3 regions of the Pseudomonas sp. o96-267 genome follow, and region 3 is predicted to be linked to each of the others. Evidence: predicted binding sites of a transcription regulator. Region 3 holds the regulator's gene; each other region holds the start of a gene.
What was found. The regulator FliA, encoded in region 3, starts transcription of late flagellar genes. The targets are predictions, from matches to a motif close to CTAAAGTTTNNNNNNNNNNNGCCGNTAA.

Region 1 (5,467 bases), on a different contig from region 3:
TAGGCCGGGAGCGGGCGGGGCACCCAGTTGCGTGCGCTTGGCATCGACCCAGCGTGCGCCGGGGATGTGGCCGGCGGCGTAGCGCGCTGCGCTGCTCAGATCGAGCAGGATCAGGTCGGCTGCATCCAGGCGTTCGGCCAGTTGGACTGGCTCGATCACCAGTGGAAAGTTGTCGAAGGCGGACATGACGGCCTCCTTGAATGAAAAGAGGTCGATTGTAGCGGAAACAGAGCGCTTCAGCGCCCGCGCCTGGAAAAGCTGCCCAGTGCGCGCTCGATGCACTGCACGGTCTTGCCGAACGCCTGTAGGCAGACGTCATTGAGTGGTTGGCCGCCCTGGTCCGCTATAACCAGCATCACCACGCGACCATTGTTGGCGACAGAGCGCAGCAGCAGATGTTCGCTGGGGAAAAGTGCCTTGAGGTTGCCGGGCAGCAAGGCAGAAAACTGCGCGATGTTGCTCGGTGTCAGGCGCAGTTGTCCGGGTGCGCTGAGAAGGCGCTTCAACATCTGGCTCTGTGCCGGATCGAGGCTGAGGCTCGCTGCGCTTGCGTCGAGGCCGGCATATTGCTGGCTCTGCAGGCGAGTGTGATTACGATCGGCAAGTAGCAGCAGCACGCGTTTCAGGCCGCAGGCCTGCAAGGCGTCACGGGCGCAGGCAGTCAGCTGTGGCACGTTGGCAAAGGTGCTGGGGTCGGAGAGCAGGCGTGCGCAGTGCTGGCGCCAGGCGGCGAGGTCATCGCGCTTGGGGGGCGCAGCTACGCTCACGGCTGGTTTGAGGCGATGAGCGTCCCAAGGCCAGATCAGTGCCTGGGCCGGGTGCCACAGTGCGGGGTCGTGGATCAAGCGCGCGCTGCTCACGGCGTGCTGGTGCACTTCCTGCTGCAGTTCGTTCAGGGGTATCTGCAGGTACAGCCCGGTCAGTCTTTGCCAGCGCAGGCAGTGCGCGGTATCCCAGGCCTGGTGCGCTGATACCGCCAGGCCGTTAGCCAGCAGCACGCAATTGCTCGGGTGAGTGAGCCAGTGGCGCAGGGGGATGTCAGCGTCGAGCATCTGCTGTTGATGCAGGGGATGCTCGTTGTCGCGTGCGATGTGCAGCGCCTTGACCAATTGACGCCGATCTCGCTCCAGCAAGCGGTAGCCGCGAACGATCCACTCGGGCAGGCGCCAGCGCTCGGCCAGTTTGACGCACAGCTGGATCAAGGTGACCCCGAGCAATTCCTTCTCGACGACGGCAGGGCGCTCGCCTTTGAGCAGTACGCGCTGTTCCCAGGCTTCGAAGAGTTGAGGATGGGCGCACAGCAGCGGCCAGATGGGGGAGAGAAACAGCAGGCTGCAGCCGTGCAGTTCATTCCACAGGCGTGCCAGGCGTGCGCCGAACAGGCCGCGCGCCTGTTGGCTGGCGTGCTGACTAATCAGCAATATCTGCTTGAATGGCAGAGGGATGTCGCTTTCTGGCAGGGCAGGTGCCTGGTTGAGAAGGGCTTCGCAGCGGCTCAGTCCCAGGCGTGAAAGTGCCGTTTCGACACTCTCGGCGGGATCGCTGAGGCTGTTGCCCGACTGGTTGGCTTCGCGCAGTACTTGCAGGGCAAAGGATGGGCTGGCTTCTATCGCCTCGGCAATTTCGCGCCAGGTGCGGCGGCTGTCGGCGAGGATGCGACGCAGGCGCAAATGCTGCTGCTGCTCGATTGGCAGTGGCAATTTGCCCAGTTGTTGTAACCAGGCATCCAGCGTGCGTGGCAGGGACTTTGACGTCGACATATTGGCTCGAGTCGAAACTGGCTTTTGACCATAACTGGCTATAGTCTGGCGTATAAGTTCCGATAATTAGAAGGGTTGTTTTCAATAACCCATCCACTAGGCTCTTCAAGCGTTTATTTCATGGTAAGAATCATAGGCATCATTGTTGTCTTTGGCTGTGTGCTCGGTGGGTTCATACTCTCGGGCGGCAAGTTTATGGCCTTGGTCCATCCCTTCGAGGTTCTGATTATTGGCGGCGCGGCGCTGGGGGCATTCCTACAGGCCAACCCCGGCAGCATGTTCATGACGGTGTTCAAGAAGTCGTTGAGCATGTTTGGCAGTCGCTTCACTCACGCCTATTACCTCGAAGTGCTCAAACTGCTGTACGAGATACTCAACAAGAGTCGCCGCGAGGGCATGATGGCCATCGAGGCCGACGTCGAAGACCCCAACGCCAGTCCGATTTTCAGCAAGTATCCCGGTGTGCTCAAGGATGCGCGGATGACGGCATTCATCTGCGATTACCTGCGCATCATGTCTTCCGGCAACATGGCTCCGCACGAACTGGAAGGCCTGTTCGACATGGAGCTGGCCAGCCTCAAAGAGGAAGTGGAGCACCCGGCGCACGCCGTGGCCAAGGTCGCCGATGGCATGCCGGCCATGGGTATCGTGGCGGCGGTGCTGGGCATCGTGATCACCATGTCGATCCTGGCCGAGGCGGACAACGCGCAGATCGGTGAGAAGGTGGGCACGGCGCTGGTCGGTACCTTCCTCGGCATTCTCGCTTCGTACGGTTTCTTCGGCCCGTTGTCGAACGCGCTGGAACATGACGCCAAGGAAGAGCTGAACCTTTACGAAGCGATCAAGGCGACCCTGGTCGCTTCCGCCTCGGGCATGCCGCCGACCCTGGCCGTAGAGTTCGGGCGCAAGGTGTTGTACCCGGCGCATCGCCCGAGCTTCAGCGAGCTCGAACAGGCCATGCGCGGCAGCTAAGCCATGGAAAATAACCAACCCATCATCGTCAAGCGGGTCAAGAAGACCGCTGGCGGACACCATGGCGGTGCCTGGAAGATCGCGTTTGCCGACTTCGCAACCGCCATGATGGCGTTCTTCCTGGTCATGTGGCTGATGACATCGGCCACTCCAGAACAGAAGAAAGCCATTTCCGGCTATTTCCAGGACCCGATCGGTTTCACCGAGAGTGCCAGTCCATACGCCATCGATCTGGGTGGTACGCCCACGCCAGCGCCCGAGCGCACCCTCAATCCGGACATCTCCGAGACGCCGGAGAGTCAGCCGGATGAGACCGGAGTCAGCACCGATCAGATCGAAACCCTGGCCGAAAAGATGGAGCAGGAGCGTCTGGAGCTGCTACTGCAGGAGCTGCAGAACAAGGTCGAGGAGAATCCCGAGCTGCAGCGCTTCAAGGATCAGATACTGTTCGAAATCACTCAGGATGGTCTGCGCATCCAGATCATGGACGCCGAGAACCGACCGATGTTCGCCCTCGGCAGTGCCAACCTTCAGCCCTATTTCGAAGACATCCTGCTGGCCATGGCCGACACCATTCGCGCGGTGCCGAACAAGATCAGCGTCAGCGGGCATACCGATGCCAAGCCGTTCATCGGCCGTGGTGATTTCGGTAACTGGGAGTTGTCATCCAACCGTGCCAATGCTGCGAGGCGCACGCTCGTGGCAGGCGGGTACCCGGACGAGCAGGTGGCGCGTGTCGTCGGGTACGCTTCGTCGGCGTTGTTTGATCGTGAGGATCCGTTCAATCCGGTCAATCGGCGCATCGATATCGTCGTGCTGACCAAGAAGGCGCAGCGCGCCATCGAGGGCGAACAAGGCGTCGAGGAAGGCACTGCGCCCGCGCCAGGCGAGGCTCCGGCGGACGCGGCGAGTGAACCGCTAGCGCCAGAGCAACTGCAGCAGCGCCTGAATATCTTCGAAGAAGGCGCCTTGCAGTTCGATCAACTGAATAATCAGTAATCGTCTTCCGGCAGGCTGGCGATGATGTGTCGGTAGCTGGCCATGCGCTGCGGCTGCACGCGGCCGTCTTCCAGGGCCTGCAAAAGCGCACACCCGGGTTCGCGATCATGCTTGCAGTCACGGAAGCGGCAGCGCCCGAGCAGGTCGTGGAATTCGATGAAGCCCGCTTCCACGTCATCACGGCTGACATGGCCGAGGCCGAATTCGCGAATGCCCGGGGAGTCGATCAATTGGCCGCCACCGGGAAAGTGGAAAAGACGAGCGGTGGTGGTGGTGTGCGTGCCCTTGCCAGTCAGCTCAGACAGCGCGCCGACACGCGTATCGACGCCGGGCAACAGGCTGTTGACCAGCGATGATTTGCCCACGCCAGATTGGCCCACGAATACGCTGACGTTACCGTTCAAGCGCTGTTTCAGCTGCTCCATGCCGTCGCCTTGATGGGCCGAGACCTCCAGCAACGGATACTCAAGCTCACGATAGACCTTGAGCAGAGCGTCCAGCGCGACCTGGTTCTGCTCGTCGATCAGGTCGGCCTTGTTCAGCAGCAGCAATGGGCGAATGCCCGCGTGCTCGGCGGCCACCAGATAACGGTCGATCAGGTTGGCGTGCGGCTCGGGCAGCGGCGCGAAAACGATGACGATCTGGTCGACGTTGGCCGCCACCGGCTTGAGTTGGCCGCGCATGTCGGGGCGGCATAGCTCACTGTTTCGCGGCAATTGCGCGACGATGACGCCATCACCCTGATTGCCCGGGCGCCAGACCACCTGGTCGCCAGTGACCAGAGCCGGCAGATTGGCGCGCAGATGGCAGCGAAACACCTGGCCGGCCATTTCACCCTGCAAGCCCTCGATTTCCACCTGCACGCCGAAGTGGGCGATTACCAGGCCGGTCTGTTCCGGGCCGAGGTCACCGCCTTCCAGTGCTTCCACTGCCTTCGATTCGCGCTTGGCTGCGCGGGCCGCGCGCTCACCTTGAATCTTTTCGATACGCCAGTTCTGGCGGCGGTTGAGTTGGCGTTTGGCCATGGAACTTCCGGGTAGTGGAGTGTTGATCGCGGCGAGTTTAGCATGAGCGCTCGGCGGCCATTCGGCTGTCAGGAATAGAGGTCGGGAATGACGATAGGCGAGGAAAGAACGGTGCTGCGGCTACCGTTGTTGCGCGCTCTTTTAGCGCAGGGCCTGTCCCTGGCGCTGGTGGTGGTGCTGGTCTATCTGCTGGCGTTACTGCCTTGGCGGATGTCGTTGTTTTCAGTGGCGCTGCTACAAGGTGTCGTGGCCGCTGGGATCGGCTGGCGCTTGGGGCTGTCACGCTGGTGGTTGTGGATCAATCTGGCGTTTCTACCTGCACTGCTGGTGATGCAGCGCGCTGCATTACCGGCCTGGCTTTTCCTGCTGGGATTCGTGCTGTTGCTGCTGGTCAACTGGAACAGTTTGCGTGAACAGGTGCCGCTCTACCTGAGTGGGCGCAAGGCGCAGCAACGTCTGCAGCAGTATTTGAGCGAACGTGAGCCGCCGCTGCGCTTCGTCGACCTGGGGTGTGGTACGGCAGGTACGGTACTGCAGCTGGCCAGGCAGTTTCCGCGCGGACAGTTCGTGGGTGTCGAGACGGCGCCGCTGCTCTTCCTTCTCGCCTGGCTGCGCTGCTTGCTGCAGGAAAACTGCAGCATTCGTTATCGGAGCTTGTGGCAGGTCGAGCTTGGCGAGTTCGATGTCGTCTACTGCTTTCTCTCGCCTGTG
Region 2 (5,467 bases), on a different contig from region 3:
ACTTTCATGACGCGTGCTGCAACGCCGGATCGCGGCGCCAGGTGAGCCAGCCATTTATGGCCAGGGCGGTGAAGGCCGCGTAGAGACCTGCAGTCAGGTACAGCTCGCTATAAAGGAAGAAGGCCACGTAGCAGATATCGACCATTACCCAGAGCGCCCAGCATTGCAGGCGTTTCTGCGCCATCCACAGCTGCGCGACCAGGCTGAAGGCGGTCAGTGCCGAATCCAGCCAGGGCGAGCTGGCATCGGTGTAAGTGGCCATAAGGTAGCCGAGCAACCCGGCACCGAGCGCGCCGATCAGCAATCCAGTCAGAACGGCGACCACACCCAGGCGGCTGACCTTGCGTCCATCGTGGCGGTCACCGCCACGGGTCCACTGCCACCAACCGTAGAGCTGCAGCGCGGCGAACAACAGTTGCAAGAGCAAGTTGGAATACAGCCGCCAGTCGTAGAACAGCCAGGCGTAGAGCAGCACCATGATCAAGCCGATTGGCCAGCACCAGGGGTTCTGTCTGACCGTCAGCCAGACAGCGACGATGCCGAGCCCGGCAGCAACGAGTTCGAGCCAGGACATCTGGCGCCCTCAAATCAGGAAAGGGTGGCGATTGTACTGATGCAGGCGGCTCAGCACACCAGGCTGTCGGCTTGTCGATAGAGCATCAGCAGCTTGCGGGTGATGGTTTGCTGGATGTCGTCACGCTCGAAGCTCGACAGTCGCTCCAGGCGTGCCAGCTGCAGGCGATGCAGGTGGATATAGGGCATCTGCTGGTCGAACTCGCGCAGGTCGCCCTTCATCAGCACCGGCAGGAACAGATCACCGATTTTCTTCTGGTTGCTGATGATCTGCGCCAGGGCTGGTTTGAAGGGCATGGTCTTGGGCGCCGGCCCGCCATCCCTGATCTGGGTGCTGAGCAGCAGGCCCGGTTTACCCAGAACCTTGCCCGGCAACACGCACAGGCCCGTCTTGCGGATGGCCTGGCTATCGATGCCGTGCAGGGTGTCGTGGAAGGCGTAGGGATTGGGCAGCACCACCATCTTGCGCCCGAGATCGGAGGGGAAGTGCAGGCTGTAGTTGGTGTACAACTGCCCCACCGACTCGGAATAGACGCACAAGCGGTTCTCGAACAGCTTGATGAAACGCTCGGCCAGCTCACGGCGGGCCATGCTGTCCAAGTCCCAGATCAGGTCCTGGTTCTGTGGTCGACTGAAATCGACCTCCTGATGCTGCATGCTGCTCATGGTCGACTCATACGCGGAACTGCCCAAGCAGACGACTGAGCTGGTCGGCCAGCTGTTTCAGGTGCTGGCTGGCCGCGCTCGACTGCTCGGCAGCCTCGGCGGTGTTGTGGGCCAGCGCTGCCGTCTGCGTGACGTTCTGATTGATGTCCTCCACCACGTGGGATTGCTGCAGGGTGGCGCTGGCGATCGAGGCATTGAGACCGGTCAGGTTGCGTAGCGACTGAGCGATCTGGGCGAGGCTTTCGCCGGCCTGGCTGGCTTGTTCCACAGTCAGTTGGGAGGCGCGACTGCTTTCGTTGATCACCTTGACCGCGGCCTCGGAGTTGCCCTGAAGACGCTCGATCATGCCCTGAATTTCTGCGGTGGAGGTTTGCGTACGTTGCGCCAGCAGCCTCACTTCGTCGGCAACCACAGCGAAACCGCGACCCTGCTCACCAGCGCGGGCAGCCTCGATGGCAGCGTTGAGGGCGAGCAGGTTGGTTTGCTCGGCGATGGAGCGGATCACCTCCAGCACGCTGCCGATCTGCGTGCTCTCGCTGGCCAGTGACTGGATCACCTCGACGGCCTTGTCGATGGTGCCCGACAACTGATCGATCTGGCGCAGGCTCGCTTCGATGTTCTGCTGGCCATGTCTGGCCTGGTCCTCGGCGGTGTGCATTTCGCTGGAGGCGTGCTCGGCGTTCTTCGCCACGTCCTGCACACCGTAGGTCACCTCGTTGACGGCGGTCGCGACCAGCTCCATCTGCTGCGCCTGTTGCTGGCTGTGACGCTGCGCCTCACTGGAAATGTCGCCAAGCGAGCGGGCGGCCTGATCGAGCGAACCGGCTGAATCGAGCATCTGCCGGATCACATGGCGCAGCTTTGCGGTAAAGGCATTGAAGTAGGTTGCCAGGGCAGTCAGTTCGTCACGCCCGTGGGTGTCGAGGTTACGGGTCAGGTCGCCTTCACCGCTGGAAATGCTGGCCATGGCGTCCACTGCAGCTTGCAATGGCTGCACGATGCTGCGCGTGATCAGCACGACCAGCACCGCCAGCAGCACGGCAATCAGCAAACCGATGCTCATGGCTTTGATCGCCTGAGCCCGGAACTCCACCTGGACATCATCGACATAGACGCCGGAGCCAATAATCCAGCCCCAGGGTTGGAACAGCTCGACATAGGAAATCTTCGGTACCGGGTCAGTGGCGCCGGGTTTGGGCCAGCGATAATCGACCTGACCCGCACCTTTGCTACGGGTCACAGCGACCATCTCGTTGAACAGCTCTTTGCCATCCGGGTCCTTGAAGCCACCAAGATTCTGGCCTTCGAGCTTGGCATTCATCGGATGCATCAGCATGACCGGGGTCTGGTCGTTGATCCAGAAGTACTCCTGGCCGTCATAGCGCAAACCGCGCACCACATCCATGGCTTGCTTCTGCGCCTCTTCGCGGCTCAGGCTGCCGGCGCTTTCCAGGCTATGGAAATGCTTGAGAATACCGGCCGCGCTCTGCACCACATGCTCGGTCTTTTCCGATTTGCCGGCATAAAGGTCGGTGTGGATCTGGCGCAGCATATAGGCGCCCTGCAAAATCAGCGTCAGGATGGCCAACGCGAGGATCAGCCAAAGACGTCGGCTGATGGGAAGACTACGCAAGCTGTTCATGGACGAATTCCTGATTGTTGTAATTGTCGGCTTCAGGGTTGCTTCGAGTGGCACAGGGCAATACTGGCACAACGAGGCATTATTCACTCTAGTTGTCTGATAGCATTTCGGCACCCCGGCAAAGAACCTGAATAGCACCGCGTTAGACCGTTGCCAGGAACCTCCACAACTGACTTGTGTCCCACGGCCGGGGCCAAGCTCCACGTTTTAAATTTACGCGTAGGTAGTCGCCACGCTTTGGGGGATTTGATGGATATCTGGATGGCCTTTCAGGCCCTGATTCTGGGCATAGTGGAAGGCCTGACCGAGTTCCTGCCGATTTCCAGTACCGGACACCTGATCGTGGTCGGTGACCTGCTGGGCTTCAATGGCGAAACCGCGACGGCGTTCAAGATCATCATCCAGCTCGGCGCCATTCTGGCCGTTATCTGGGAATTTCGAGCGAAAGTACTCGGCGTGGTCGTGGGCTTGCCCAGTGACCCGAAAGCCCAGCGTTTCACCTTCAATCTACTTTTGGCGTTCATCCCTGCGGTGATCTTCGGCCTGGCCTTCGCCGATCTGATCGAGCACTGGCTGTTCAATCCGATCACCGTGGCCATGGCGTTGATCATCGGTGGCGTCATCATGCTCTGGGCGGAGAAGCGCGAACACGCGATCAAGGCCGAGTCGGTCGACGACATGACCTGGAAACTGGCGCTCAAGGTTGGTTTTGCGCAATGCCTGGCGCTGATTCCGGGCACGTCACGCTCAGGCGCCACCATCATCGGCGGCCTGGTATTCGGGCTGTCGCGCAAGGCCGCGACCGAGTTCTCGTTCTTTTTGGCCATGCCGACCATGGTCGCGGCCACGGTCTATTCGCTGTTCAAGTACCGCGACATCCTGCAGATGAGTGACTTGCCGATCTTCGCCATCGGTTTCGTCAGCACCTTCATCGTGGCGATGATCACCGTGCGCGCCTTGCTCAAGTTCATCACCAGCCACAGTTACGCGGTGTTCGCCTGGTACCGCATCGCTTTCGGCCTGGTGATTCTCGCCACCTGGCAGTTGCACCTGATCGACTGGAGTACGGCGCAACCGTGATCGGTAACGAGCGCAAGGGGCGTCTGAAAAGCTGGGACGACGCCAAAGGCTTTGGCTTCATCCAGCCGCAGGACGGAGGGGGCGAGGTATTCGCGCATATCTCTGTGATGCGCGGTGATCGCCGCCCGCAGCCAGGTGACGAGGTGTTGTTCATCGCGGGGCGTGACGAGCGAGGGCGGCCACGTGCCGAGCACTTGCGCCTGGCTGGTGAGCTCAGCCTCGATCGCCAGGCGATTCGGCGTAAACCGAAAGCGCCTGTCAAGGCCGCGCCCGCAACGCGAAAGCCTGTTGCCAAACCCACGCAGCGGTCAGCGGCGCAGGGGACTATCCAGAATTTCTCCGGCAAGGCCGTGATGTTCGTATTACTCTGCATCCTGCCATTGCTCGGCTCCGTGACACTGTTCGGCAAGGGGCTCTGGTGGATGCTACCGCTCTATCTGCTGGCCAGCCTGCTGAGCTTTATGCAGTACTGGCTGGATAAACGTAGCGCTCAGAGCGGTGGTCAGCGCACGGCAGAAAACACCCTGCACCTGGTTGAGCTGGCCGGTGGTTGGCCAGGCGCGCTGATCGCTCAGCAGGCGTTCCGGCACAAAACGCGCAAAGCGTCCTATCAGGCGGTTTTCTGGCTGATCGTCGCCGGTCATCAGTTGTTCTGGATCGATCTGCTGTTGCTCGATGGCGCCTATATCGCCCGTCATATCCCCTTATTCGTCCAGTAGCAGGCCGGGTTGCAGGCGTTTGGGCAGCTTGCGCACCACCAGTTGATGCGAGCGCGTCAGTAACTGGCGCAGTTCATCGTCGCCCAACGGCAATCGCTGGGCGCTCATGCTGACCCAGTGAGCGCGCGCCAGATACGGGGTAGGGCGGATGCCCGGGCGGTCGACATAGCCGAGAAACAGGTCGTTATCGACCTTGAAGGCCAAGTCTTCGCCGAGAAAATCGAGGATGGCGAACATCTTGTTGCCCGCTACCGAGAACACCCGGTTGCTGCCCCATTTGAGGTCTTCACGGGCACCGGGTAGGGCGAGGCAGAAAGCGGCGATCTGGTCTGCAGTCATGGATATGTCCCTGGCGATTCCGACAAGCAGTCTATCGGACACCGAAGGGTAGTGCGTAAGCCCTGCTTTCTGGTGCTGTCTATGAAGATGCTGGCGACGATGATTGGCATCGCAGTGCTGTGATCATCCGGCGTTTTGGCGCCGCTCGGGGGAGTCTTGTAGACTCTGCTCCCCGTGATCACGCGCGAGCCGGAGCTCATCCGAGCCTCAGTCAAAACCTCCATGAAAGCCCATCGCCGTCTTAGGTTCTCTCCCTGGCTGTTACTGAGCCTGTTGCTGCTGTCACTCTCGACAAGGGCCGATGTTGGCTATCTCGACGTCGCGCAGCTGGGCACGCAGCCGCTGTCGCTGACTACACATGTCGGAATGCTGGAGGATGCCGCGCGAGGGCTGACGCTGGAGGACGTAAGCTCGCGCGAAGTGAGCGAGCGCTTCCGATATGAGCGCG
Region 3 (5,467 bases):
ATGTCGTTGAGATGACCGGAGAGCTTGGCGCCATCTCGCTCGCTACGGGCGAGGAACAGCTCGACACGCTTGGCCAGCTCACGAAAGCCATCGGCACCGATTTCGCGGCGCATGAAACGACCCCACTCGACGCTCAGGCTTTGCGCTTCATCGCTCAGGTCGTTGACCAGCGGCGCGCTCTGCTCGACCAGATCCATGGTCCGGTTGGCAGCCTTTTCGGTCATGGTCACGACGTAGTTCAGGCGTTCGGTAGCGTCGGCGATCTGCGACAGTTCCTGCGCATGCGGCATACGCGGATCGAGCTGAAAATTGACAATGGCGTTGTGCAGTTCACGGGTCAGTTTGCCGACCTCGTGATACAGCCCGCGATCACGGACCTTGTTGAGCTCGTTGATCAGTTGCACCGCAGCGCCGAAGTTGCCTTGTTCAAGGCTATCGACCAGATCGCGGGCGTTGTTTTTCAGGGTCGACTCGAGGTCACCCAGCGTGGAGTCATCGTGTTCCATAGCACCCTCGCGGCTGGCATCAGCCGTTGACTCGCTCGAAGATCTTCTCGATCTTTTCCTTCAGCACCTGAGCGGTGAAGGGTTTGACCACGTAACCATTCACACCGGCCTGAGCCGCCTCGATGATCTGATCGCGTTTGGCTTCAGCAGTCACCATCAGCACCGGCAGGTGCTTGAGACGCTCGTCGGCACGCACGGCACGTAGCAGGTCGATGCCAGTCATTCCGGGCATGTTCCAGTCGGTCACCAGAAAGTCGAAGCTGCCGCTTTGCAGCATCGGCAGCGCCGAGGTGCCGTCATCGGCTTCTGCGGTATTGGTGAAACCCAAGTCCCGCAAGAGGTTCTTGATGATCCGTCGCATCGTCGAGAAATCGTCAACGATGAGGATTTTCATGTTCTTGTCCAAGTCGACCTCCGTACAGTCCCAAACGTATTGCGCTTGCAACTACGTCCTTTAATCGTGAAACCGTTTGCGCCTGCGAGCACGCCACGTTCAGCCAGCGCGCCATTCACTCAGCCGCGAGCGCAAACGCGCCGCGCACTGGCTGTGCAACTGGCTCACGCGTGACTCGCTAACCCCCAGCACTTCACCGATTTCCTTCAAGTTCAGTTCTTCATCGTAATACAGCGCCAGCACCAGACGTTCACGCTCCGGCAAACCGGCGATGGCATCGGCCAAAGCCGCCTGGAAGCGTTCGTCTTCGAGGTCCCGCGAAGGTTCGAGGTGGTTGTGCCCGGCGTCTTCGTGCAACCCGCCGTGCTCGCCGTCCTGCAACAGGTCGTCGAAACTGAACAGGCGGCTGCCCAAAGTGTCGCCAAGAATGCCGTAGTAATCCTCCAGACTCAATTGGAGTTCGGCCGCAACCTCGTGATCTTTAGCGTCACGCCCGGTTCTTGCCTCAACCACACGAATGGCGTCGCTGACCATGCGGCTGTTGCGGTGCACCGAACGCGGCGCCCAATCACCCTTGCGCACCTCATCGAGCATGGACCCGCGAATGCGGATACCGGCGAAAGTCTCGAAACTGGCGCCCTTGCTGGAGTCGTATTTGCGCGAGGCTTCGAGCAAACCGATCATGCCGGCCTGGATCAGATCATCGACCTGCACGCTGGCCGGTAGACGGGCCAACAGGTGGTAGGCGATGCGTTTGACCAGCGGCGCATAGCGCTCGATCAGTTGGTGCTGGGAGTCCTGCGCCTGAGCCTTGTTGTACATACGAAGTCCAGAGGCTGCTGTCATACGGCCGAGTCTGCGGTCGGTTGTTGCACCAGACGCTCGACGAAAAACTCCAGATGACCACGGGGATTGGCCGGTAACGGCCAGGTATCTACCTTCTGAGCTATCGCCTTGAACGCCAGGGCGCACTTGGAGCGAGGGAAGGCTTCATAGACAGCGCGCTGTTTCTGCACGGCCTTGCGCACACATTCGTCGTAGGGCACGGCACCGACATACTGCAGGGCGACATCGAGGAAACGATCCGTCACCTTGGTCAGCTTAGCAAAGAGATTGCGTCCTTCCTGCGGGCTGTGGGCCATATTGGCCAGCACGCGGAAGCGGCTGATGCCATGGTCACGGTTGAGCAGCTTGATCAGCGCGTAGGCGTCGGTAATCGAGGTCGGCTCATCGCAGACCACCACGAGGATCTCCTGCGCGGCACGCACGAAGCTGACCACCGCATCACCGATGCCTGCGGCGGTGTCGATCACCAGCACGTCAAGATTTTCGCTGATGTCGCTGAATGCCTGGATCAAACCGGCGTGCTGCATCGGCGTGAGGCTGACCATGCTCTGCGTACCGGACGCCGCCGGCACGATACGCACGCCACCCGGCCCCTGCAGCAGGACGTCACGCAGATCGCATTCACCCGCGATGACATCGGCCAGGGTGCGTTTGGGCGTCAGGCCCAACAGAACGTCGACGTTGGCCAAGCCAAGGTCAGCGTCCATCAGCATCACCCGACGGCCGAGATCGGCCAGGGCCATGGACAGATTGACCGATACATTGGTCTTGCCGACGCCACCCTTGCCGCCAGTCACCGCAATCACCTGTACGGGATGCATACCCATGTTCTTTCTACACCTTGTCTAACTTCGACTTGGCCCTACAGGTCGTTGAAATAACCTGTTGGGGCCGCTCACTCCCGCACCACGTGGCGAGAGGGTGCAACATTCTCGCAGCTTCAGCCGGCCCGCTTGGCCGGGTTGTGATAGAGGCCGGCGAACATCTGCGCCATGGCATCTTCACTCGGTTCCTCGGCAGCCTGCAGGCCCACCGCCCGGCTGACCAACTGATGACTGCGTGGCACCTGCAGATCATCCGGAATCCGCGGCCCATCCGTCACATAGGCTACCGGCAGTTGCTGGCCTATAGCCAGGCCTAAAACCTCGCCCAGGCTCGCCGCTTCGTCCAGCTTCGTCAGTATGCAGCCAGAAAGGCCACAACGCTTGTAACTATGGTAGGCCGCCTTGAGCACTTGGCTCTGACTTGTTGCGGCCAATACCAGATAATTCTTCGCCTTGATGCGTGCCGAGGCCAGACTTTCCAACTGCAGACGCAACGCCGGATCGTTACCCGGCAGGCCAGCGGTATCGACCAGCACCACGCGCTTCTTGGCCAGCGGTGCCAGCGTCTGCAACAGGGACTGGCCCGGATCGATCTGGGTCACCGACACACCGAGGATGCGCCCCAGGGTCTTGAGCTGTTCCTGCGCGCCAATACGGAAGCTGTCCATGCTCACCAGAGCGACCTGCTGCGCGCCGTACTTAAGCACATAACGCGCAGCCAGCTTGGCCAGCGTAGTGGTCTTGCCCATGCCGGCCGGACCGACCAGGGCGATCACGCCCCCCTCTTCCAGCGGCTCGACCTTGGGCGTAGCGATCGCATGGGCCAGATGTGCCAGCAGCATACGCCAAGCCTGACGCGGTTCGGCAACGCCGGCCACCTTGCTCAGCAGCGCCTGCGACAGTTCGGCGGACAACCCCATACGCTGCAGGCGGCGCCACAGATTGGCTTGCTGCGGACGACGATTCTGCAGTTGTCCCCAGGCGATCGACCCCAGTTGCACCTCAATCAGCTCACGCAGGCCGTGCAACTCGAAACGCATGGCCTCCAGGGCACGGGGATCGACCGCAGGCGCGGCAGGTGCGGCAACGTCTAGCGGGCGCTGCGGCTTGACCGGAGTTGCCGGCAGCTCGGGCGCCAACAACGACTCGTTGGCGAACAGTTGGCGATCCTTGCCGGCATCCTGTACTGCACGCGTGCTCAGCTCGGCCTGGGCACTGGCAATGCGTGCCTGGGTCTTGCGCAGCTCGGCTTCCAGCGCCGGGTTAGGGCGCACGGGTGCCGGCACCTGATAATCCAGCGCAGCAGTCAGCTCGACGCCACCGGCAACGCGGCGATTGCCGATGATCGCGGCATCAGCGCCCAGTTCGTCACGCACCAGTTTCATGGCGGTCCGCATATCGACAGCGAAGAAGCGTTTGACCTGCATGACCCTTTACCTCAGTTCTGGCCGACCGTAGCGACTATGGTGACCTGCTTGTTGTCCGGAATTTCCTGGTAGGCCAGCACATGCATGCTGGGTACCGCCAGCCGCGCGAAGCGCGACAGCATCGCCCGGACGGGCCCGGCCACCAGCAGAATCACCGGCTTGCCGAGCATTTCCTGGCGCTGCGCCGCTTCCACCAGGGAACGCTGCAGCTTCTCGGCCATGCCAGGTTCGAGGAGGATGCCATCCTCGCTGCCCTGACCGGCCTTCTGCAGACTATTCAGCAATATCTGTTCCAACCTTGGTTCCAGGGTGATCACAGGCAGCTCCGGCTCTAGTCCCACGATGCTTTGCACGATTGCGCGGGCCAGCGACACCCGCACGGCGGCGACCATGGTGGCGGGATCTTGACTCTTCGGTGCGACGTTGGCGATGGCTTCGGCGATGGTACGGATGTCGCGTACCGGTACCTGCTCCTGCAACAGCGCCTGCAGCACCTTGAGCAGCGTCGACAGCGACACCAGGCCTGGCACCAGCTCTTCGGCCAGCTTCGGCGAACTCTTGGCCAGCAACTGCATGAGTTGCTGCACTTCCTCATGCCCGAGCAGCTCGTGGGCATGCTTGTGCAGGATCTGGTTGAGGTGAGTGGCGACCACCGTGCTGGCATCGACCACCGTGTAGCCGAGCGATTGCGCCTGATCGCGCTGAGTGGGGTCGATCCACACGGCCTCCAGACCGAATGCCGGATCCTTGGCGGCGATGCCGTTGAGCGGACCGAACACCTGACCGGGGTTGATCGCCAATTCACGATCCGGATACACCTCGGCCTCGGCCACGCTGACACCCATCAGCGTCAGGCGATAAGCGTTGGGCGCCAAGTCGAGGTTGTCGCGGATATGCACCGAGGGCATGAGAAAACCCATTTCCTGCGACAGCTTCTTGCGCACGCCCTTGATCCGCGCGAGCAGTTGACCACCCTGGTTGCGGTCCACCAGAGGAATCAGGCGATAGCCTACCTCCAGGCCGACCATGTCCACCGGAGTGACATCGTCCCAGCCCAGTTCCTTGACCTCCTGAGCCTTCTGCGCCGGCAGCAGCTCCTGCTGGCGCTGCACCTCCTTGACCTCTTCTTCCTTGACCTTGCGGTTCTTGTGCGCGATCCAGTAGGCGCCACCGGCCGCCACCAGACCAAGGCTGATGAAGGAAAAGTGCGGCATACCCGGCACCAGCCCCATGGCAATGAGGATCGCCGCCGCCACCGCCAGCGCCCGCGGTGACGCGAACATCTGCCGATTGACCTGCGCACCCATGTCTTCGGAGCTGGAAACACGGGTCACCATCACCGCCGCGGCGGTGGACAGCAGCAGCGAAGGAATCTGCGCAACCAGGCCATCACCGATGGTCAGCAGGGTGTAGACCTTACCGGCGTCGGCGAAGGCCAGGCTGTGCTGCAGCACGCCGATGGCGATACCA

Region 1: a site for FliA is predicted at 1,799-1,826, ahead of motA (flagellar motor stator protein MotA). Genes of this name have one in related genera too.
Region 2: a site for FliA is predicted at 2,986-3,013, ahead of EGJ86_RS10690 (methyl-accepting chemotaxis protein). Genes of this name have one in related genera too.

What each region holds. Positions count from the first base shown of each region.
Region 1 is NZ_RHQP01000001.1:153,556-159,022, reverse strand. Features, by position in the region: gene EGJ86_RS00695 (rhodanese-like domain-containing protein) at 1-186, opposite strand, end outside; gene EGJ86_RS00690 (HDOD domain-containing protein) at 237-1,760, opposite strand; gene motA (flagellar motor stator protein MotA) at 1,881-2,732, shown strand; gene motB (flagellar motor protein MotB) at 2,736-3,731, shown strand; gene rsgA (small ribosomal subunit biogenesis GTPase RsgA) at 3,725-4,756, opposite strand; gene EGJ86_RS00670 (class I SAM-dependent methyltransferase) at 4,844-5,467, shown strand, end outside.
Region 2 is NZ_RHQP01000012.1:102,144-107,610, forward strand. Features, by position in the region: gene EGJ86_RS10675 (AAA family ATPase) at 1-8, opposite strand, end outside; gene pnuC (nicotinamide riboside transporter PnuC) at 5-574, opposite strand; gene EGJ86_RS10685 (hypothetical protein) at 625-1,239, opposite strand; gene EGJ86_RS10690 (methyl-accepting chemotaxis protein) at 1,247-2,881, opposite strand; gene EGJ86_RS10695 (undecaprenyl-diphosphate phosphatase) at 3,131-3,961, shown strand; gene EGJ86_RS10700 (cold shock and DUF1294 domain-containing protein) at 3,958-4,680, shown strand; gene EGJ86_RS10705 (MmcQ/YjbR family DNA-binding protein) at 4,666-5,019, opposite strand; gene EGJ86_RS10710 (diguanylate cyclase) at 5,242-5,467, shown strand, end outside.
Region 3 is NZ_RHQP01000005.1:100,568-106,034, forward strand. Features, by position in the region: gene EGJ86_RS04895 (protein phosphatase CheZ) at 1-506, opposite strand, end outside; gene EGJ86_RS04900 (chemotaxis response regulator CheY) at 526-900, opposite strand; gene fliA (RNA polymerase sigma factor FliA) at 1,000-1,746, opposite strand; gene fleN (flagellar synthesis regulator FleN) at 1,743-2,573, opposite strand; gene flhF (flagellar biosynthesis protein FlhF) at 2,687-3,997, opposite strand; gene flhA (flagellar biosynthesis protein FlhA) at 4,009-5,467, opposite strand, start outside.